DNA from 3 places in the Clostridium saccharobutylicum DSM 13864 genome. Region 1 is predicted to be linked to each of the others. Evidence: riboswitches for the same ligand, from Rfam matches in the RefSeq annotation. Region 1 holds a riboswitch; each other region holds the start of a gene.
What was found. Region 1 has a riboswitch for S-adenosylmethionine ahead of CLSA_RS14745 (S-ribosylhomocysteine lyase). Riboswitches for the same ligand answer to the same signal wherever they lie in the genome.

Region 1 (8,229 bases):
CAGAACTTGATGATGCTTTAGCTAAACTTTATGATGTTTTGCCAAGTTTGCTTAAGCTTACTGAAATAGAGAAATCATGTCAGCTAATGGCTAGTGAAATTGAAAGCACTAGAAGAAGAGTTAATGCTCTTGAATATAGGACGATTCCAGATCTTGAAGAGACTATAAAATATATTAGGATGAGACTTGATGAAAATGAAAGAGCGGCTACAACTAGATTAATGAAGGTTAAAAATATGATAGAGCAAAGAGGATAATAGAAAACTATTTATTTTCACGTGTCTAAACTTAATAATTTTGTAATTGATATAGAATATCTTTAATAGTATAATCAAATAGGTAGTAAAAACCAAATTTGAGATTAGATATTATGACAAGACTTTCGGCATATTCAAAAATATTATTTATTTTCATGTGCCTAACTAAGGAGTAGATAAGATGGATTATATATTAGAAATGGTAGTTGCAGCATTAATTGCACTAATTACCATGCCATTTCTTATGAAACTAGCTAATAAATTAGAATTTACAGATAAACCAAACAAAAGAAAACAACATAGAGCACCAACACCATTATGTGGAGGAATAGCATTATATTTAGGTTTTTTTATTTCGTATTTTATATTTATACATAATGATATGGAGCAAAAGATTGTTGTGTTTATAGCAGCAACGCTAATATTATTAATAGGACTAGTTGATGATTATTATAAAACAAAGGGAAAAGAATTTCCTATATCTCCCAGACTGATAATTCAATTATTATCAGCGATATTAGTATTTAAATCAGGTATTAGATTTGTTGGATTCACTAATCCATTTACTAGTGAGTTTATTACACTAAGTCTAACAATACAGTTTATACTAACAATAACTTGGATATTTGGGGTAACAACGGTAATCAATTGGTCTGATGGAATGGATGGATTAGCTGGAGGAATATCATTTATTTCAGCAATGACGTTTTTTGCGGCAGCATTAATATTAAACCAAGATCCTCCATCTGCTGATGTATCTATGATATTAGCGGGAACAACTTTAGGATTTCTTTATTATAATAAATTACCAGCACGAGTATTCATGGGAGATTCAGGAGCTAATTTCTTGGGATTTATTTTGAGTATTACTGCATTGGGTGGTGCATTTAAACAAGCGACTGTATTGAGTTTGTTTATTCCAATATTAGCTTTAGCTGTACCTATATTTGATAATTTATTTGTTATATTAAAAAGATTTTTAGAAGGAAAACCTGTATATCAAGCAGATAGAAGTCAAATACATTTTAGACTTGAGGAAAAAGGTTTTTCAAAAAAACAAGTTGTTATATGTATAATGTTACTAAGCTTAATGTTTAGTGCGATTTCAATAATACTGCTATTAATAAAAAGATAAAATTGCTTAAGATTATATCTTGATTATACATAGTTTATTACAAACAATTTAATATATACCAAGGTACTAATTTAATATATACAAGTGTACTGATTTATATAATTTATTATTAAATTTAAATAAATATATTGTAAATTTAATTTTTAAATAAAATTAAATTGTTGTTACTTAGTCTAATATAAATGACTTTTGAACATATATATTATAATTTTATTAACATTTCAGAATAAACTTTACAAAGTTAAATTAGTAAGATATAATTAATTAAATATTAAACTTATCAAGAGTGGTGGAGGGACTGGCCCGAAGAAACCCAGCAACCAATATATTTTATAAATATATGTGGTGCTAAATCCTGCAGTGTAAAGACTGATAGATAAGGTATTTTGAGCTTTTAGCCTAAAGGAATACCTTTAGGCTTTTTTTATTCTTTAGAAAATTAATAATTCAATTTTCTAAGAAAAAGTGTGCTCAATAATTATATTGTTATAAAAAATATATTATTTAAAATATGGAGGAATGAAATATTATGGAAAATAAGAATGTAGAAAGTTTTGAATTAGATCATAACAAGGTTAAGGCACCATATGTAAGAAGATGCTGTGTACTTGATGGAACTCATGGGGATAAGGTAACTAAATTTGATTTAAGATTTTTACAACCTAATGTTGAAGCATTTGGAACAGCAGCTATGCATGGCTTAGAACATCTATTAGCTCATGAATTAAGAAATCATTTAGAGGGAGTAATTGATTTATCACCTATGGGATGTAGAACAGGATATTATCTTTCTGTTTGGGGAGAAAGAGAAGCTAGTGAAATTAAAGAAGCATTGGAAACTTCATTAAAAATAATATTAGATGCCAAAGAAATGCCAGCAGCAAATCCAACTCAATGTGGAAATTACAGAGATTTATCTTTATTTGGTGCTAAAGAATATGCAAAGAAAGCTTTAGAAAAAGGATTTTCATTAAATATTTATGGAGAATAGCAATAAGCGATAAAGTAGGTGATAATAATATGAATGCTTTCGAAATTGATATTAATAAAGAGGAAGTGCTTCGTTATCTAGGACATAAAGGTCAAGTTATTGATGATAACATTATGAATATTATTGACGAATGTAGAGAAGAAATAAAAAGAGTAATTACACCTAGGGAAATTCATCAATATAACGATATAAAAATAATTGATGAAGGTGTTGAAATTCTTACTACAAATTTAGTTTTATATGGTAATGATATTAAAAATCACCTGAAAGATTCTAAAAAGTGTGTTTTAATGGCAGTGACGCTGGGAAATGATATTGAAAAGAGAACACGATTATATGAAAAGACTAATTTGACAAAGGCACTTATATTGGATGCATGTGCAACTACTGCAGTAGAAGAAATCTGTGACATAGTAGAGAATTCTGTAAAAGAAAAAGCAGAAATCCAAGGTAAAGATATAACATTTAGATATAGTCCAGGATATGGGGATTTACCTTTAGAAGTGCAAAATAATTTTTTAAGAGCGTTGGATGCTCAAAAGAAAATTGGACTTACAGTATCAGAAAATAATTTATTATTTCCCAGAAAATCTGTAACAGCAATAATAGGAATCATTGATAAAGGTACTGAAAAGAAGAAAAAAAGCTGTAAAGAATGCAGTAACTATGAAAATTGCAGCTTTAGGAGAGAGGGAGAAACTTGTGGGGCTTAAAGATTATATAAAAGATAATATACTAATATTCGATGGAGCAATGGGGAGCATGCTTCAAAAGAAAGGATTGAAGTTAGGTGAAAATCCAGAACTTTTGAACATAACGAAACCATCAATAATAGAAGAAATTCATAAAGAATATATTGCAAGTGGTGCAAATGTAATAACAACTAATACATTTGGAGCTAATGAACTGAAATTAAAATTATGCAATTTAGAGGTTGAGGTAGCTGTTGATCAAGCTATAAGAATTGCGAAAAAGGCAAGGGAAAATAGTGACACATATATTGCATTAGACATTGGACCTATAGGAGAATTGCTTGAACCTATGGGAACATTAAGTTTTGATAGAGCATATGAGATATTTAAACGTCAGATTGTTCAAGGTGTGAAATCAGGTGCAGATTTAATATTGTTTGAAACTATGACTGATTTATATGAACTTAAAGCAGCCATACTTGCAGCAAAGGAAAATTCCGATTTGCCAGTATTTTGTACAATGACTTTTGAGGAAAATATGAGGACATTTACTGGTTGTTCACCTGAAGCTATGGTACTTGTTCTTGAAGGCTTGGGCGTGGATGCACTTGGAGTTAATTGTTCACTTGGACCAAAGCAATTGGAACCTATTGTTAAAGAAATTTGTGGTTTATCTAATATACCAGTAATGGTTCAACCTAATGCTGGACTTCCAACACTGTCTATAGGAAATGAAACAAAGTATGATGTGACAAAAGAAGAATTTGCGGAAACATTATGTGGTTTCATTGACTTAGGTGTTAGAGTGATTGGAGGATGTTGTGGAACTACACCAGATTATATAAAAGAACTGTGTTCTAGAGTAAAAAACAAAAATCTTCAACCTATAAAACAGCATAATTATTCTGCAATTTGTACACCTTCAAATGTAGTGAAAATTGACGGTGTAAGAATTGTAGGAGAAAGAATTAACCCAACAGGAAAAAAATTATTTAAAGAAGCATTAAAAAATGAAGATTTAGATTATATTCTAAAACAAGCTGTTTCACAAGTAGAAGATGGAGCACACATTTTAGATGTAAATGTTGGTTTACCTGAAATTGATGAGCCTAAAATGATGCATAAAGTTATTAGAGAAATACAAGGAATAATGGATACACCACTTCAAATAGATTCATCAGATCCTAAAGCAATAGAAGCAGGTCTTAGGTATTATAATGGAAAACCTATATTAAATTCAGTAAATGGAGAAGATAAGGTATTAGATAGCATACTGCCACTGGTGAAAAAGTATGGAGCTAGTGTAGTTGGGTTAACTTTAGATGCAAGAGGGATTCCGCCTAAAGCAGAAGAAAGATTTAAAATAGCTGAGAAAATATTAAATAGAGCGATAGAGTATGGTATAAAAAAAGAAGATGTATTTATTGATTGTTTAGTACTTACTGTATCAGCTCAACAAGAAGAAGTTCAAGAAACACTAAAAGCTGTAAGAATGGTAAAAGAAAAATTAGGTCTTAAAACTTTACTTGGAGTTTCGAATATATCTTTTGGACTTCCAAATAGAGAATTTATAAATGAAACATTTTTATCACTAGCATTAGCTAATGGTTTGGATTTACCTATAATGAATCCTAATGCAAGTGGCACGATGAGAGTTATTGATTCTTATAATGTTTTATATAATCATGATAGAAATTCAGAAATATATATAAAAAAATATGCTAATGTTCAAGTGAATACAGATGTTAATATTAAAGATGTAAGCACAAATTCTAAAAAAGAAACAGAAAATGTAAATAGTACTGGGTTGCAGCAGGATTTAAAATATATAGTCGTTAAAGGTTTAAAGGAAGAAGCAAAACAAGCAACAGTAGAACTTTTAAAAGAATATAAAGAACTTGAAATAGTTAATAAGTTTTTAATTCCCGCGTTAGATATAGTAGGAGAAAAATATGAAAAAGGAGAACTTTTTCTACCTCAATTAATACAAGCAGCTGAAACAGTAAAAAATGCATTTAATGTTTTAAAAGCTCAAATAGTTAAAAATGATTCTCAAACTATTTCAAAAGGTAAAATAATAGTTGCAACAGTAAAAGGTGACATTCATGATATAGGAAAAAATATAGTAAAAGTTATATTGGAGAACTATGGTTATGAAGTCATAGATTTAGGAAAAGATGTACCAATTGAGACTGTTGTTGAGGAAACAAAAAAACATAATGTATCTTTAGTTGGGCTAAGCGCACTTATGACAACAACGCTTAGAAGTATGGAAGAAACCATAAAGGCTTTGAGGAAAGATGGTTATTCTGGAAAAATATTTGTCGGTGGAGCAGTTGTTACTGCAGATACAGCAGATAGAATAGGTGCAGATTTTTATGCAAAAGATGCAAAAGAATCTGTAGAAATTGCAAAAAAGATTTTAGGCTAATAAAATTTAAGATGTAATCAACCGAAAGAAGCTATATTCTTTTTCTCGGTTGCTATATAATTGGGCTGTGGATTTCTATCATTATAAGTTGTCACCATTATGCATGCTCCCAAGGCAAGCGCTCACTCAATGTCGTCAACTTAGTAAAATAGTAATGAAAAAATTACTACAAATTTCGAATAGCGTATGCTATATTTCTTAAAAAATGGTATAATTAATAAACCTACTGGCAAAAGTAGAATTTTGGAAATATTTAGTTTTTACAAACTTATATGCAAGATTTCCTTTGAGAATGATGCTTTTTCCTTGGGTGCTTGTTTTTTCGCTCACAATTACGGTTTGGACGTATTTGTGAGCGTATTTTTTTAGCTTTTTCTAATATATGTTCTAATATTCTTTTTCCTGAAATAGGCTTTACCATCATAACTATTATCTTCTTCAAAACGTCACATAATATAAAATTTCTATTTGCTTGATATTCTGATTTTAAATTTTTATCTTTATTTTTATTTGCTATTGCAGCGTCGGCATCTTTCTTTATAAGTGCTGCAACCATAGATATATAAATAGATGCATAAAAATCTTGTTCAATTGCAATTGGCTTAGTTCCAGAAAATTCTTCTATTTCAATACTACTTTTAAGTTCTTTATATTTGCATTCAACTCCCCATCTAAGAAAATACAATTCTTTAAATTGATTAGGAGTAATAATTTCATCAAATATATTAGTTACTAATATTTCTGTGGTGTCAGCAGAAAGTTTTATTTTTATAACTCTTACTTTTTTCAATTCTCCTTTTGATTTATATTCAAAAATACAATCTTCAGAAGAAATAGATTGTATTATCTTAAATGAAGATGATATTCTCATTAAGAAAAATAAATTTCTATCGTTTAAATAATCAAACATATCATAAGAAGGATAGCCCCTATCAAAAATTACAATGCTATTATTGAGTAATTTTTCATTATTAAGTGTATTTATATGTTGTTTGGCCATTTCTCTTTCACTAGTTCTAAATTTAGTTACAGACGCATCAATTATTATATCATTTAATACATCATATAAGGCTGACGCCGACGCAATAGCAGTTTGTACTTTATTTTGATTTTTACTTAATCCAAAATATTCACCACATTCAATTGTATCAAGAACTTGCAAAGAGGTTCCATCGACAGCAAGAACATTAAATCCATTCCACTTTTTTAAATTGTTTGTTGAGCTATAAAAAGAATCAACAAATAATCTGCATAATTCTTTAAATGCTTCAGGGGAAATATTTTGTCTTGCTTTAGAAAATGCTTGTTTTGATATACAAGGAAAATCTAAATATGTATGCTCTTCAATGAAATTACTTATTTCTGTAGCCATAGATTTTCGTAATGCGGAGCAAATAAAATGTACTGCATTAGAAAAAGATAATTTTCTTTTTCTTGAAAATGAATTACCTAAGCTATACGCTTCTTTAAACTCATTGGAAATAATTAATTTATTTGTTTTCTTTAAAATTTGGGATAATAATTTAATATTTTTCATAAAATCAAACCTCGCTATAAATTTAATATCTATAATGAGGCTTCATTTTTTCTAATTATTGTCAAGTGTTTTTTTATTAATTTTATATATTTCTTTAAGTTGACGACATTGAGCGCTCACTGAGAAAGTTCGAAGAACGAAATGTAAAATTTCGATTCTCACTTTTGTGACAAGCGAAAATGGAACAACTTATAATGAAGAAATACCTACAGCCCAATTATAAATGCAACACTCCGAAAAAGAATATAGCTTCTTTCTAGTATTAAATATATTTCGAAGTTTGTTTATCTATAGGAGGATGTTATTAAACAAAATTTTACAATCGGCAAATCGTTATAAAACAACATATTAAGCGATTAGTTTTTCTATAATTTATTCTATAAAATAGACTTTATCCATCCACCTATAGGTTTTCTCGTTTGTATTTAGACTTATGAAACTTAAAAATTACTGATATTTTTGAAATTAAAACAATCTATATGTTTTGTTATGAATATTGAATTCTATATATAAACAATTTACAGTCTAAAAAGCACAGCTATAAAAATTTTCTAAGGTAGCATTATATGAATAAATGTAATATATGTACACTTTTGGATATGTATATTTAAACTATAAGCGTGACTTAAGAATTGGACTTATAATTACAATATATATACATGTTTACTAAACTTAATGAGTTATCTATACTAGAAATCAAATACATTTTTGTGAAACAGGCATTTGAAAATTAGTTGTGAAGTTTGTTAATGAGCCTGTTGTTAATTCTTGCTTGTCCTTAACTTGTTTAAGGAGCATGCAGGAATTAACAATAGCTCATTTAGAAACTTCCAACTAATTTTCATAGTCCTGTGGAACAAAAATGTATTTGATTTCGGTAAAGCCACCACATAAGTCTACAACTAAAGTTATTTATCTATAATTTAGTTGTAATTAAAGATTTATAATGTCTAAATCATCGGGTACATATATAGTTCCATTAAATTCTTGTTTTCCTTCTTTTATATAGAGATCTTTTCTTTGTTCAAGATTTTTATCTTCTGTATGGTATAAAAGTATATTTTTTGCATTCAATTTTTTCGCATTACTACAAGCATCTTTTACAGTGGCATGATGTTTTTCGTAAGGGTTAAATATATCCTTTTGAGAATATAAACAAAATGCTTCATGTAGTAAATAATCTACA
Region 2 (8,229 bases), 2.3 Mb from region 1:
TTTGCCTTTGTGTAATAGTTGCGGTTGGAACTATTTCTTATAAGAAGCTTAGCAATAAGAATGAAGTTAGTAATTCAGAGGATATAAACAAAGAAATAACAATGAATGTTGACGACAATCAAAAAACAGCTACAAACGAAATGCCTAATGCTGAAAGAGCACAAAATGATGCAGATACAAGCAAACAAAGTTCTGAAAAAAATAAGACTGACAATAGTAAAACACAAAAATCTACTACAGTAGCTACAACAAATAATGTGAAATTTTTAAACCCAGTAGATGGAGTTGAAAGCAGAACTTATACTTACCCTAAGCCAGTTAAAGTAGAAGACAATGTTTTTAGAACTATTAGAGGGGTAAATGTAGAAGCTAAAATAGGAACTGATGTTAAGGCAGCTGCTGATGGAGTAGTAGATTTAGTTGAAAATTCAGGAGTTGAAGAAGGCGTAGTTGTAGAAATAAAACATGCTAATGGCTTGAAAACAAGATATGGAAATCTTGATGCTAATGTATCAGTAAAGCAAGGAGATAAAGTTACTTCAAATCAGGTAATTGGTAAAGTTGGGAATACTGCAAAAGTGTTTAGTCAAGATGTATTTGGCCAATTTTTGAATTTACAAGTAATCGATGCTAATGGTCAACAAGTTAATCCAGAAAAATATTTTACTTTAAAAGCAAAATAAAACATATTTCAAAATTAGTATTAATCAGTTGTTTTTATTTGAAAATAGCTGATTAATACTAATAAATAATCGAGAAAAATACAGATTATATATTGATAACTAAAATTATGGAGATGATATTATGAAAGATTATATTGAGGAAAGAGTATTGGATGTCGCCAAATATATTATAGAGTCAAAGGCAACAATAAGAAAGACAGCAAAGGTTTTTGGAGTTAGTAAGAGTACAATTCATAAGGATATGACAGAGAGACTTCCAAAGATAAATCCTGAAATTGCAGAAGAAACTCATTCAATATTAGAATTGAATAAAGCTGAAAGACATATTAGAGGTGGAAAAGCCACTCAGATGAAGTATAAAGCTATTGAATCTTAATTGGATTAAGTCTATAATATAGTATTAGTAGAATTATGTAAACAAAGGCATTAATATGTATTATAGGAGTGAATAAAAATGGGTTTTTGGAGAACAGGGACAGACCTTGCGATTGACCTCGGAACAGCGACGGTACTAGTTTATGTTAAAGGTAAAGGGGTAATATTAAAAGAACCTTCTGTTGTAGCTATAAATAAAAATAACAATAATCTATTAGCTATAGGTGAAGAAGCGCGAAAAATGATAGGTAGGACCCCAGGAAACATAGTTGCAGTTCGACCATTAAGAGACGGTGTAATTTCAGATTATGATATAACACAAAAAATGCTAAAAGAATTCATAAAAAAAGCTTGTGGTAAGAGAAATATTACAGCGCCTAAGGTAATTGTATGCGTTCCTTCTCAAGCTACAGAAGTTGAAAAAAGAGCAGTTATAGATGCAGCCATGAACTCAGGAGCTAAAACAGTTCACTTAATAGAAGAACCGTTAGCAGCAGCTATTGGAGCAGGGCTTGATATAACTAAACCAAATGGATGTATGGTAGTTGATATTGGCGGCGGTACTTGCGATATTGCTGTTATTTCATTAGGTGGAGTTGTAGAAAGAGAATCAATAAAAGTAGCCGGAGATAAATTTGATGATGCTATAATAAAATATGTGAGAAATCAATATAAACTAATGATAGGTGAAAAGACTGCAGAAGATTTAAAAATAAATATTGGTTCTGCGTTTAAAAATTCAAGAAATTTAGCAGCAATCATGAAAGGTAGAAACCTGATAACTGGATTACCTGATGAAGTGGAGATTACTACAGAAGAAATAAGAAATGCAATAAAGGAACCTGTTGAAAATATAGTAGAGACTGTAAAGAGAGTGTTAGAGAAAACACCACCTGAATTAGCAGCAGATATAGTTGAAAAAGGAATTCTAATGACAGGTGGCGGTGCATTATTGCATGGATTAGATAAACTTATACAGTTTAGAACAGGTGTAGAGACTTATGTTGCTGAAGATTCTGTAGAATGCGTTGCAAAAGGAACTGGTGCTGTGCTTAACTATATAGATAAATTAGATAGTGATATAAATTCACAACAAATAGTTTTAATCGAGTAAAACAAAATGACTGTTTCAAAATAAATTTTAGATATAATAAATCTATTGTTTAAAATATAAAACAATAAATTTATTGTACTAATTTTGTATTTTGAAGCAGTCTTTTTAAATTAGAACGTTAAATCATTGGAAATTCTCCAAGATTTAAATTATAAGCCTCTATTAATAATCTAGTTATTGTTTTAGCCATATTCATAATAAAAGAAAGTCTGATGCTCCTTGAAAAAAAGAATTCAGAATTATCGCTAGAATCAACAATTCCTATTACTGATGCTATACCAACTTCAGGAAGTTCCTTTCCAACTCCTTTACCTGGATGTATTGCGTAATCCCTTATTCTTATTTTTCCAATATCATCTTCATTGCCCAAGCAAGCGTCAACACCAATTATAGAGGCATTAGGGTGCTTGGAATAGATTTCATTCAGACGTTCATCTATATTTAAAGCATGAATCGGATAAGATAAAGTTCCGTATACTGGTAAAGGGAAAAAGTTTTCAGTTAATAGAGAACCAACCAAGGGACCAAGACAATCTCCAATACATTTATCAGTTCCGATACAGACAATTATAGTATCTTGGCTAATATAATTTTTAATTTTTAGAGCTAAATTATAAGAGGAAAGATTAGAATCATTGTTAATATCTGATTTTATCAAAGGACATACCTCCTTATATAAAATATATATGATGATTAAAGAGAGGATAGTATAAAAAAATATTAAATGGAAATAAATACTATTAAAGGAGGGGAAATATGAAAAAAGTTTTTATATGTATAGTATTAATGGTTGCACTGCTGTTAAATGTTTATTTGATATTTTATTGGTATCCAGAAGAAAAAAACTCAAATAAAGAGGAGATTAGTAAAGAAACGGTAAATTATACACAATCTATATATAAAGTGGATAAGAATGATATATTAAAACAGTTACAGATAGAAGATAAGAAGAATTTCGAATCAATATTGGGAAAATTATCTGCTTTTGATTTAGGAAAAATAAAAGAATATATTCAAGATTCAGATGAACAAAAGGGAATAAAAAATATTTTTGTGCTTTTAAAGAAGAGACTTACAAATGAGGATTATGAAAAAATAAAGGAAATATCATCTAAGTTTCTTGATATGGATGCAGTTGATCAGTTGTTAAAAAATAATTATGTTTAGTAGTGTAAAAGAAAGAATGTTAAAGAAAAGTAGAGAATATACAAAATAAATTAGATATATTAAGGAATAGCGGAGTTGAAATAAAAGTCTTTTGAATATATACTAATCCTTGTCGATTGGTTCTGAAAAACAACGACAAAGAAAAACAAAATATGGAGGAATTCCCGAGTGGCCAAAGGGGGCAGACTGTAAATCTGTTACGTTTCGTTTCGATGGTTCGAATCCATCTTCCTCCACCAATTTATAATGGGCGCATAGCTCAGCTGGGAGAGCACCTGCCTTACAAGCAGGGGGTCACAGGTTCGAGCCCTGTTGTGCCCACCATTATAAAACTTTAATAAAATATGCTGGCATGGCTCAACGGTAGAGCAGCTGACTTGTAATCAGCAGGTTGTAGGTTCGATTCCTATTGCCAGCTCCAATCAAATATTAAGATATTTGATAAATGATTAAAAGTATCTTAATATATAAAACAAAATATGGAGGAATTCCCGAGTGGCCAAAGGGGGCAGACTGTAAATCTGTTACGTTTCGTTTCGATGGTTCGAATCCATCTTCCTCCACCAATTTATAATGGGCGCATAGCTCAGCTGGGAGAGCACCTGCCTTACAAGCAGGGGGTCACAGGTTCGAGCCCTGTTGTGCCCACCATTATAAAACTTTAATAAAATATGCTGGCATGGCTCAACGGTAGAGCAGCTGACTTGTAATCAGCAGGTTGTAGGTTCGATTCCTATTGCCAGCTCCAATCAAATATTGAGATATTTGATAAATAATTAAAACTATTTTAATATATAAAATAAAATATGGAGGAGTTCCCGAGTGGCCAAAGGGGGCAGACTGTAAATCTGTTACGTTTCGTTTCGATGGTTCGAATCCATCTTCCTCCACCAAAAAAGAATAAACTGTGTTTATTCTTTTTTTTATGTCTAGAAAAGTATGAGAATTTTGGATTTTAAAGTTGAGTGATATCAACAGCTAAGAGAGTATTATATAGAGAAAAGTGAATAACAAATGATCAATAATTAATCTTTAATCATTCACTATTCGCTTTGTATCATTAATTATAAATATAATATTGACTAGTATAATATGATATGTTATGATATGAATGAAAATTAAATTAAGGTTACTCTTATCAAGAGAGGTGGAGGGAAAGGGCCCTATGAAACCCGGCAACCTGTATTTACAAGGTGCCAATTCCTGTAGATTATATCTACGAGATAAGAAAAGGATTATTGAATTGTACTCTTCTTATCGAAGAGTTTTTTTTATTTCAATTAAATACGTTTAGATGTAATAAGGGTAATGATAAAGAGTTCCAATGAAGGGAGAAAGTTATGAAAAGATTATTTACTTCAGAATCAGTTACAGAAGGACATCCAGATAAGATGTGCGATCAAATTTCAGATGGTATTTTAGATGCTATTTTAGCACAAGATCCTCTTGCAAGAGTTGCATGTGAAACATGTACTACTACAGGTATGGTTATGGTTATGGGGGAAATCTCAACAAATTGTTATGTTGATATCCCAAAGGTAGTAAGAGAGACTGTTAGAGAAATCGGATATGATAGAGCTAAATATGGATTCGATTGCGATACTTGCTCAGTTTTAACATCTATAGATGAACAATCAGCAGATATAGCTATGGGAGTTGATGAAGCATTTGAATCTAGAAAAGGTGAAAAGGATGCGGTAGAAGCAGTAGGTGCAGGAGACCAAGGTATGATGTTTGGTTTTGCAACAAATGAAACAGAAGAATTTATGCCACTTCCAATATCTATGGCTCACAAGTTATCAAGAAGACTTACAGAAGTAAGAAAAAACAATACATTAGATTATTTAAGACCTGATGGTAAAACTCAAGTTACTGTTGAATATGAAGACAATAAGCCAAAGAGAATTGATACTATTGTTATTTCAACTCAACATGATGAAAAGGTATCATTAGAACAAATTGAAAATGATCTTAAGGAATATGTTATCAAAGCAGTAGTTCCAGCAGAATTATTAGATAATGAAACTAGATATTTCATAAATCCAACAGGAAGATTTGTTGTTGGAGGTCCACAAGGAGATTCAGGATTAACAGGAAGAAAAATAATCGTTGATACTTATGGTGGATATGGTAGACACGGTGGCGGTGCTTTCTCAGGAAAGGATCCAACTAAAGTTGATAGATCAGCTGCTTATGCTGCAAGATGGGTAGCTAAGAATTTAGTTGCTGCAGGAGTTGCTGATAAGCTAGAAATACAATTAGCTTATGCAATAGGAGTTGCTAAACCAGTTTCTATAACAGTTGATACTTTTGGAACAGGAAGATTAGCAGAAAATAATATAGTTGAAATAGTAGAAAAGGTATTTGATTTAAGACCAGGTGCTATTATTAGAGATCTTGAATTAAGAAGACCAATCTATAAACAAACAGCTGCTTATGGACATTTTGGAAGAAACGATCTTAATTTACCATGGGAACAATTAAATAAGGTTGAAGAAATTAAAAAATATCTATAAGAGTTAATTAGAACATCTATATATTTTTTAAATAGAATGAGGTTAATTTGAAACTAATTTGTTTTAAATTAACCTCATTTTTAATGTGTAGTAGACTGTTGGTTAGTCATTTTCTTTATTAAAAGTAGAGTGGTCGCTTTATTCTGTTTATTTAATGAATGGGATGAGTTATAATAATGAAACTTATACTTAATAATGTAGAATATTCAATTTATGATATAATTGAAAAAAATATAAAATAAATAATTTTGGTTAGAAATTAATTATTTGCGAGAAAATAATTAATATATTATATAAAAGATTTGGAGAGATTCTATGGAAGTCCTAAATGGTTTTGTTGAAAGCATTGTTTTTAGAAGTGAAGATACTGGTTATGTAGTTTGTAAAATAAGAACTGAAAAGAATCTGATTAATGCGGTAGGTACTGTTCCTCTTATTAAGGAAGGTCAAAATGTAAAAGTAACAGGAGATTGGACAGTACATAAGCAGTTTGGAAATCAATTTAATATTCAGGATTATGAAGAGCTTCTTCCAAATTCATTAGATGGAATAGAGAAATATTTAAGTGCTGGTATAATACATGGTATTGGTCCTGTTACTGCTAAAAAGATAATAGCAAAGTTCGGAGAAGAAACATTAGATATAATGGAAAATCATATCGAAAGACTTATGGAGATAGAAGGTATAGGAGAAAAGAAATTTCAAATTATATATGAATCATATATCGAACAACAAGGTTTAAAAGATGTAATATTATATTTTCATAAACATGGTGTAACTAATAATCAATGTGTAAAAATATATAAAAAGTTTGGAGTTAATGCAAGGCAAATAGTATCTAGTAATCCATATGTATTATGTGATGAAATTTCGGGAATTGGTTTTAAAACTGCAGATAGAATTGCTATGAGTATTGGAATTGCGAGCGATTCTGAATTTAGAATTCAGAGTGGAATTAAATATGTTATGAATCAGTTTTGTGCTGCTGGAAATATATTTATGCCAAAAGAAAATATAATAGAAGACTGTCAAAAAAACTTATTAGTATCTAAGGAGCTTATAGAAAAAAATATATACAGTATGGCAGCAGAACAAAAAATAATTGTTGAAAAAGTAAATGATATTGAAGTTGGATTTTTACTTCAATACTATTATTGTGAACTTGGAGTAACTAGCAAGATAATTACTTTAGGATTACAAGAGACACAAACAATAAACTCAGATATTGATTTTGAGATTGATGTTTTTGAAAAGGAGCAAAAGATACAGTTTGCACCATCTCAAATAGAGGCGATAAAAGGCGCATTTAGTAATGGAATAGAAATAATTACTGGAGGACCTGGAACAGGAAAAACTACAATTATTAAATCAATAATTCATATATATGAGAATAACGGAATGAAGGTGATTTTGGGAGCACCAACAGGTAGAGCAGCTAAGAGAATGACTGAATCTACTGGGAGAGAGGCAAAAACAATACATAGACTTTTAGAAATGGGAGTTTCAGAAGATGATGAATCAGTTTTTGAAAAGGGGGAATCATCACCTCTGGATTGTGATGTGATTATAATTGATGAAGCATCAATGATTGATATAATGCTTATGCATAGTTTACTAAAAGCTATTAATTTAGGTACAAGATTAATAATTGTTGGAGATGTTGATCAATTGCCGTCTGTTGGACCAGGAAATGTATTAAAGGATCTTATAGAATGTGAGTATATAAAGGTAGTAAGATTAAAAGAAATTTTTAGACAAGGTAATGAGAGCTTAATTGTGGTAAATGCGCATAGAATTAATGAAGGACATATGCCGTTATTAAATCAGAAAGATAAAGATTTTTTCTTTATAAATGTGGATAATCAAGAGAAAATTGTGGATACAATAATAGATTTGCTTAATAGAAGACTTCCTAAATTTAATAAATCGTGGGATAAATTAAGAGACATGCAAGTTTTAACACCAATGAGAAAAGGAACTCTTGGAGTTAATAATTTAAACATGAGGCTTCAAGAAATATTTAATCCGGCGTCAAAAGATAAAAAAGAAAAAACTTCACGAGATATGGATTTTAGAGAAGGGGATAAGGTTATGCAAACCAAAAATAACTATTCTTTAAAATGGGTTAGAGTTAATGGGGAAGGCGAAAATGAAGGCGTTGGAGTTTTCAATGGAGATTTGGGATTTATTCAAAGTATAGATGAAGAAAAAAAAACCTTAACAATCATATTTGATGATGAAAGAAAAGTTATATATGACTTTAACTTTTTAGATGAATTAGATTTAGCTTATGCAACAACAATTCATAAGAGTCAAGGGAGTGAGTTTAAAGTTGTAATAATTCCAGCATTTATGGGATCACCATTTTTAATGA
Region 3 (8,229 bases), 2.0 Mb from region 1:
ACACACATAACTCTAAACTAAAGTTTATCATATATATATTAACTAATTATAAACTAAATTGTTGTAAATTATCTAAAATATTAATTAAATTATAATACCCCAATATATTTCCAACAACAATTTCAACTAATTAATATTAATAATAATCAAAATATATTTTATTTTCCTTAAATGAAACTTAATTCTAAATTATATTTTGAAATATATTCAATATGTAAGAATTAATTTCCCAAATTATTAATATCATAGGATACTATTTCATAATATTGATTATATTTTTATAACTATTATAAGTCAATAACCTTTTATGTTGTTTTCAAATTAGGCATATGAAAGAAAATAACAATTCCAAAATGTCATGATTATTTTTCATCAGGTAAGAAAACATATTGATCTTCCAGTGGGATATTAGGTGAATATGCTGACATGAGCAATGAACCCAAATCTATGATTTGGTATGAATCGCTTACTCAACAAGCGCATGCGAGTCGAGCTTCCTATGATAAAAATAGGCTTAGCAGATGAATTGGTTATTTTTTTGATTATGCCTTATTAATAGTTTATAATTTACTCATATATTCTCTTAGGAAGGATTGTTTCAATATGGATAAAGATAATTTATTCAAAGTCGCAGATTCAATGGTAGACTTTTTATGTATTATTCAAAATAGTATAACTAATGTGCAGGACATAGCAAAAATTTTTCAATTAACATTTGATAATGAAAAAGAGCACTTTTCAGACCTTTCAATTCCACCTTCACATGCTAGAGTTGTTTTTTACCTTCTAAACTATAATTCATCTCCCATTTCTCAAATAGCATATAGTTTAGGAATATCAAAATCTAATATGACTCCAATTATAGATAATTTAATTAATTGTGGATTAGTTAATAGATACCCTGATTCTAACGACAGAAGAATTCTTAGAGTTGAACTAACTGAAAAAGCTTATGATTTATTAAATGCTTTTCGTAAAGCATTCTCATATTCGTTAGCTGAAAAAATATCATCTCTTTCTGATAACGAAGTTTCTACATTAGATAACTCTTTATCAAATGTTATAACTGTACTTAAAAAGCTTAAATAGGTGATTGTGAAAATGACTGTAGGATTTCTTCGGCAGAAGTTGTTCCATTCTTGCATGTCATTAACTTGCTTAAGGAACATGTATGAATATCCAATTTAAGAATTAGACTTATTTGTGGTTAATATATCTACTAGAAATGAGAAATATTTTTGTGTAGTAGGCCTTGAAAATGATCTGCTTAAGGTTCTAAATAGATGGTTGTTCCACTTTAGCCTGTCACACTGAACAGTGGGAACATGCTAAAGTGAATGCAACCATCTATTTAGAACCTTTCAGCGACATTTTCATAGTCCTACGTAACAAAAATATTTCTCATTTCGGTTAGTCACCACATAAATCTAAATCCAAAGCTTTATCTATTTTTCTATTGCTTCTTGGAATGAACCTAACAAGTCATCTATATCTTCTAATCCTACAGACACTCTTATTAATGTATCTGTAATTCCAAGTTGTTCTCTTTCTTCCTTTGGAATTGCTGCATGGCTCATTTTAGCTGGATATGAAACTATAGTTTCAACACTACCTAAGCTTACTGCTACAGCTACATTTTTTACATTGTTTAAAAATATTGTTGTTCTTTCTATATCTTTAAATTTAAATGATAAAACTGCACCTGCACCATATGCTTGCTCTAAGTGTAACTCTCTTCCTTCCATTGACTCAAGTCCAAGATAATAAACTTTTTCTACTTCATCTCTTCCTTCAAGCCACTCTGCTAATTTTTGTGCACTTTTTTGAAGTGCATCAAGTCTAACTTTTAAAGTTTTAATTCCTCTAATTAAAAGCCATGAATCTTGTGGTCCAAGAACAGCACCAAATGTATTTTGCACTTGATAAACCCTATCACTAAGTTCTTTAGTTTTAGTAACAACAAGTCCTGCTAATACATCACTATGCCCACCTAAAAATTTAGTTGCACTATGAACTACTATATCTGCTCCAAGTTCTAATGGTCTTTGAAGGTATGGAGACATAAAAGTGTTATCTACTATTGTTATTGCATTATGCTCATTAGCAATTCTACTAGCAGCTCTTAAATCCGTAACTTTTAATAATGGATTTGAAGGTGTTTCCAAATAAAGTCCTCTTGTATTTTCCTTAAAAGCGCTTCTTATCTCTTCAATATTTGATGCATCTACAAAAGTAAAATCAATATTAAATCTTGAAAATAATTTTGTTGCTGCTCTATATGTTCCACCATAAACATCACCACAAATTATAATGTGATCTCCAGCTGAAAATATCGATAATACTGATGCAATTGCTGCCATTCCTGATGCAAATGCAAAACCTCTTTCTCCGCCTTCAAGCTCTGCAATTAACTTTTCCAATACATCTCTAGTTGGATTTCCAGATCTTGAATAGTCATATTTTCCAAAGTTATCTATATCAAATTGATGAAAAGTTGATGTTTGATATATTGGAGTACTTACAGATCCTGTTGCTGGATCTATATCTCCGCTTGCATGTATTAATTTAGTTCCAAAATTCATATTTAACGCCCCATTCTTATTTTTATTTTATTTTGCTTATTAATCACCTGAAAGAAAATAATAAAACAAATATGCTAGTATACTAATTTATTATTTTTTTGATTGTCCCTTATTAAAACATAAAATTTATTTTCCTATTGCATTATCCAAATCATTTATCAAATCATCTACGTTTTCTATACCAACTGATAATCTAAGTAAATATTCATCAACACCTAATCTTTTCTTAATTTCTTCTGGAATTTCTGAATGTGTTTGAGTAATTGGATATGTTATTAATGTTTCAACTCCACCTAAACTTTCTGCAAATCTTATTACTTTTACATTATTAAGTATTTTTTCTATTAATGATTTATCTTTAACTCTAAACGATAATGTTGCTCCAAATCCAGTTGCTTGCTTCTTATTCAATTCATATCCATCAAAATTTTCTAATCCTACATAATATACTTTTTCAATTTTAGGATTGTTATCTAAAAATTTTGCTACCTTCAAAGTATTCTCTTGTGCTCTGTCTAATCTTATGTGTAACGTCTTAATTCCTCTTAAAACTAGCCATGAATCAAATGGAGATAATGTCGCTCCTGTTGACATATGAATTCTTCTCAATCTTTCTATTATATTATTATCATTTGCAACTATAAATCCTGCTAATAAATCATGATGGCCACCTAAAAATTTAGTTCCACTATGAATTACTATGTCAGCTCCAAGTTCTAATGGCCTTTGATAATATGGTGTTAAGAAAGTATTATCTACAACTAATAATAAATCATGCTCTTTAGCTATTTGAGCTACTGCTTTTATATCAGTTACTTTCATCATTGGATTTGAAGGAGTTTCTATAAACATTGCCTTTGTATTCTCATTTATAGCTTCTACTATACTTGTTGTATCGGTTGTATCTACAAATGTAGCTTCTAATCCAAATTCCTTATAAGTTTCACTAAATAATCTATAAGTTCCACCATATAAATCATCTGATAAAATAACATGATCACCAGCCTTAAATAAGTTTATACAGGCTGTAATTGCTGCTACTCCTGTTGAAAAACCTATCGCCTCATTTCCACCTTCTAAACTTGCTAATGTCTTTTCAGTTTCTTCTCTTGTTGGATTTTGAGCTCTTGAATAATCATACCCTGTACTATTATTTAATCCATTATGTCTAAATGTAGCAGATTGATATATAGGAAAACTTATTGCCCCTGTTCTTCTATCTCCACCTGATACTCCATTAACTGCAATTGTTTCAAACGATTTTTTTATTGTCATTTTTATGCCCCCTCTATTTACTTGATTCTTTAATTTTAGATATGTACCTAAATTGTTTTTTATTATTTGAATGTGCCTTATTTTATATTTAGTTTTATAGTTCCAAAGATAAAATTCAAACACTCAAAATTAATTGTAACTTTAAAAATTATATTAATTTTGCAAATAAAAAAGTCACTTCTCGAAATAAGAAGTGACAAAATAGTCATAATAATAAGTTTTAATGAAACTTAATTTTCCTCTCATTTCTCAGGATTTCTCCTGCAGGAATTAGCACCAACGAAAAAATTTAAATGAAGATTTTTTCAGGTTGCTGGGCTTCATAGGGCCGGTCCCTCCACCACTCTTAATAAGATTAACTTATCTAAATATTTAATTGTCACTATTAATTATACTTGATAAAACCTTTATGTCAACATTTTTTAGTAAATTTATCGACTTTCTATGTAATTAATTATAAGCAAAAAAATAATAGACCAAAGATACGGTGCATATTTATTGTCAGACAAGGAGATGAATTCAGCTCATAGTGGCTCTATTAGCTAAATTTACTGATGAAGCATGACGTAAAATATGGAAGCATACTGATCTATTATTTTTGATTGTGCCTTAGATTAATAAGAAATATTAACTTCATTTAAATTAATTATCTCTCCATATTTATTTGAATGTGCCTTATTATTCATATCTTAATGCTTCAATTGGATCAAGGCTGGCTGCTTTTTTAGCAGGGTAATACCCAAAGAATACTCCAATTGCCATTGAGAATGTAAAGCTTATTAAAATTATCGGAGCAGATACAGATACTGGTAACTTTAAGCATTTACATGTAATTGCCGCCATTCCAATTCCAAGTATCATTCCTATAATTCCACCAATTGTACATATTATAACTGATTCCGTTATAAACTGCATTTTTATATGAATACTCTTAGCCCCAAGAGCTTTTCTTGTTCCTATTTCTCTTGTTCTTTCTGTAACAGATACAAGCATTATGTTCATTACACCTATTCCACCTACAAGTAAAGCTATAGCTGCAATTACAGATACACCCAATGATATTGAATTAAGTATCGTTGTAAATGATTGTGCTTGATTTTTAAAGTTCCTAACTTCTAATGTCCAATTTTTATTATCCTTATATAATTTATCTGTATATTTTTTCATATCTTTCATAAGCTTTTCTGAATCAGTATTCGTATTAGGCTTAATCATGAAACTATAATAATTTTTATATTCTTCTCCTGCTTTTGCTGTCGTTATAGGAATATATAAATTAGTTTGTATATCTTTTTCTTTTGTAGCAGTTCCTCCCCCTTCAAGAAAAGAAGGGGGCTCATATTCATATACCCCTATAACAACATATGTTTCGATGTTACCTTCTATATAAACTTTAATTTCTTTACCTAAAGGATTATTCTTACCCTTAAACATATTATTAACAAGTTTATCCGAAACTACAGCAACTTTTTTCATTCCTTTAATATCCTTGTCAGAAATAAATCTTCCATTAATTAATTTGACACCATTAACATCCTTATATCCGTCATTTACTCCTGTAACAGCTATATTATTATATAAATATCCATCCTTTACTTTTCCATTTCCCGAATCTGTCTCTATACTTATACTGCTAATTCTATCCGAAAATGTTTGCTGAATTGAATTTATTTGATCCAAAGAAATAAGATCTCTATCTTCTAGTGATTTACTTGATCTGCTTTCTCCTTGATCATTGTCTTCACTTTTTTCTTTTATCCGAACAGACATATTATTGCCACCTAATTTATCCAATTCGCTTGAAACTGTAGAAGTAATTGCATTTCCAATGGAAAAAATTGCTATGACAGATGATATTCCTATTATAATTCCAAGCATTGTCAATAGCGCACGCATTTTACTTGATTTTAAACCTGCTATTGCAAGTAATATATTCTCCTTTATAAACATATCTTTTCACCATTTGGAAATCTTCTTATATACTTATCATTATACTCTTCTGCTACTATCTTTCCATCCTTTAATGTTATAATTCTCTCTGTTTCTTCTGCAAGTTCATAGTTATGAGTTATAAGAACTATGGTCTTGCCTTCTACTTCATGTACCTTATGAAATAAATCCATAACAAGCCTCCCTGTTACTGAATCAAGTGCTCCAGTTGGTTCATCTGCAAGTATTATACTTGGATCATTGGCAAGCGCCCTGGCAATTGCTACCCTTTGCTTCTGTCCTCCTGACAATTCATTTGGCTGGTGTTTCATTCTATCTTTCATTCCAACTAGTTCTAAAAGTTGCTCTGCCCGTTCCTTTCTCTCATGTCTATTCATTCCATAGTACAGCATTGGCAATTCAACATTCTTCAAAGCTGAACTTCTTGGTATTAAATTATATGTTTGAAATACAAAACCTATTTTCTTATTTCTTACTTCTGACAATCCATTATCTGTTTGTTCATTAACATCTGTACCACCTAAAATATATGTTCCAGAAGTTGGTCTATCCAGAGCTCCTATTATATTCATCAAAGTACTTTTACCAGAACCAGATGTTCCAACTATTGATACAAATTCACCTTTTTTTACTGTTATATCTATATTCTTAAGTATATTCAACTCATTAGGAGTCCCAATATAAAAACTTTTAACAATATTCTTCATTTCTATTACATTTTCACTCAAAGAACTCACCCTTCTTTTATTTGGATTTTATCTCCAACTTTATATGTTGAAGGATCATCAATTACGAATATTCCATCAGAAATTCCTTCACCTGAAATTTCAATATTGAAATCAGACTCAAGTCCTGTATTTATTGGTAATTCCTTAATTATATACTCATTTGGTTTTTGACCATCTTTTTCTGCTACATATATACTTTTATTATCTCCATCTCCAACTATATTCTCTGATGACACTGAATAAATGTCTGATTTTTCACTTGTAATAATATTTACTCTTGCACTCATTCCTACTCTCATATTTTCGTTCTTGTCATTAATTTTAACCTTAGCTTCAAATCCTGAATCTGAACTTGTATCCTGAGATTGAGGTTGCATGCCACTGCCTGACTTACCCTGACTTTGAGGCATAACTTCCTTTCCTGCAACTGGATTAATACTCGTTACTTCTCCAGAAATAATCTCCTCTCCAGTTGCATCTGTTTTTATTTCAGTTCTTTGCCCTAACTTAACATTTGGTATATCAACTTCTTTAATTGGTACAGTTACTTCCATATTGTCCAAGTCCTCAATTTGAAATAAAACTCCACTACCTGGATTTCCTACAACAGCATTTACATTTGTAATAGTACCATCGGTAGTAGCTTTAATTGTACAATTGTCTAATTGTTGTTTTAATTTTTCAATTCCAATACGCTTACTTTTATCACTGCCTTTTGCTTGTGCTGTATCATAACTACTTTTAGCTGTATTTAATGCTTGGTCAGATTTAGCTTTAGAATCTTCTAATGATACTTTTGCTTTTTCATAATCTGAACTTGCAGTCTCAAAATCTATTTTAGTTTTATCTAAATCGCTCTCTGTAATTGCTCCTGCACTAAACAGTGTTTTATTCTTTTCATATATTTTATTTTTATCATCAAGATTAATCTTTGCTACTCTTAAAGCTTCCTCAGCATTTTTTATTTCCGAATTCACGCTTTCATCATGTAATCGTAATGCATCATCATATGCCTTTTTTGTAGAATCAATATCGGCTCTAATACTAGCATCATCTGCGTCAGCAGCTGCTGTTTGTTGTTCAAGATCTTTTTCCAATCCTGATGAATCTAATATCGCTAAAACATCTCCTGCCTTAACTTTGTCTCCCTCTTTTACATTAACTTCTTTAATCACATTATCTACTGTACTATATATATTAGTAGACTCTTCACTTTTTATTTTGCCCAAAACACTTACCTTATTTACAATTTCTCCTTTTGACAAAGTCGTGCATTTAGCACTTGGTAATGGCTTAGGCATAATTACTTTACCTATTATAAAAGCTATAATTACTATAAATGCAATAATTAAAAGCATCACTTTTTCCTTTAATTTCCTTTTTGGTTTTAAAGTATTAGAACTTATACCTTTAGGTTTTAATTTTTTGATATTCAATTTTAGCATTCTAAAATTTACCCCCATTTTTCATAACTTTTTTAATCTATGAATAATATAAATAACCAAAATATTTTTGATATTTTTTAGCTTCTTCTTAACCTTCCTCCTATTTCAACCATTATTTAATCCATAGATTACACAAAATAAGTTTATTATGTAATTAAGTATAACATTCTTAATTTAATATAAGTGTAAAAGAACATTAAATTTTTCTTAAACACTTGGAGTTATTAAGGCGTAATTAAAAACTAAAAA

Region 2: it holds a riboswitch for S-adenosylmethionine, as region 1 does, so the genes downstream of both, metK (methionine adenosyltransferase) here and CLSA_RS14745 (S-ribosylhomocysteine lyase) in region 1, are expected to answer to the same signal.
Region 3: it holds a riboswitch for S-adenosylmethionine, as region 1 does, so the genes downstream of both, CLSA_RS01415 (trans-sulfuration enzyme family protein) here and CLSA_RS14745 (S-ribosylhomocysteine lyase) in region 1, are expected to answer to the same signal.

What each region holds. Positions count from the first base shown of each region.
Region 1 covers NC_022571.1:3,388,558-3,396,786, reverse strand. The annotation lists gene CLSA_RS14755 (V-type ATP synthase subunit D) at 1-257, shown strand, start outside; gene CLSA_RS14750 (MraY family glycosyltransferase) at 439-1,392, shown strand; SAM riboswitch class I at 1,667-1,775, shown strand; gene CLSA_RS14745 (S-ribosylhomocysteine lyase) at 1,922-2,383, shown strand; gene CLSA_RS14740 (vitamin B12 dependent-methionine synthase activation domain-containing protein) at 2,413-3,096, shown strand; gene CLSA_RS14735 (homocysteine S-methyltransferase family protein) at 3,086-5,506, shown strand; gene CLSA_RS14730 (IS4 family transposase) at 5,775-7,043, opposite strand; gene CLSA_RS14725 (MBL fold metallo-hydrolase) at 7,977-8,229, opposite strand, start outside.
Region 2 covers NC_022571.1:543,805-552,033, forward strand. The annotation lists gene CLSA_RS02540 (M23 family metallopeptidase) at 1-683, shown strand, start outside; gene spoIIID (sporulation transcriptional regulator SpoIIID) at 805-1,059, shown strand; gene mreB (rod shape-determining protein) at 1,138-2,172, shown strand; gene yyaC (spore protease YyaC) at 2,291-2,830, opposite strand; gene CLSA_RS02560 (hypothetical protein) at 2,929-3,339, shown strand; tRNA gene CLSA_RS02565 (tRNA-Tyr) at 3,494-3,578, shown strand; tRNA gene CLSA_RS02570 (tRNA-Val) at 3,588-3,663, shown strand; tRNA gene CLSA_RS02575 (tRNA-Thr) at 3,686-3,760, shown strand; tRNA gene CLSA_RS02580 (tRNA-Tyr) at 3,821-3,905, shown strand; tRNA gene CLSA_RS02585 (tRNA-Val) at 3,915-3,990, shown strand; tRNA gene CLSA_RS02590 (tRNA-Thr) at 4,013-4,087, shown strand; tRNA gene CLSA_RS02595 (tRNA-Tyr) at 4,148-4,232, shown strand; SAM riboswitch class I at 4,472-4,569, shown strand; gene metK (methionine adenosyltransferase) at 4,680-5,855, shown strand; gene recD2 (SF1B family DNA helicase RecD2) at 6,171-8,229, shown strand, end outside.
Region 3 covers NC_022571.1:289,643-297,871, reverse strand. The annotation lists gene CLSA_RS01425 (MarR family winged helix-turn-helix transcriptional regulator) at 604-1,089, shown strand; gene CLSA_RS01420 (trans-sulfuration enzyme family protein) at 1,446-2,582, opposite strand; gene CLSA_RS01415 (trans-sulfuration enzyme family protein) at 2,709-3,857, opposite strand; SAM riboswitch class I at 4,097-4,213, opposite strand; gene CLSA_RS01410 (ABC transporter permease) at 4,536-5,807, opposite strand; gene CLSA_RS01405 (ABC transporter ATP-binding protein) at 5,798-6,535, opposite strand; gene CLSA_RS01400 (HlyD family secretion protein) at 6,541-7,980, opposite strand.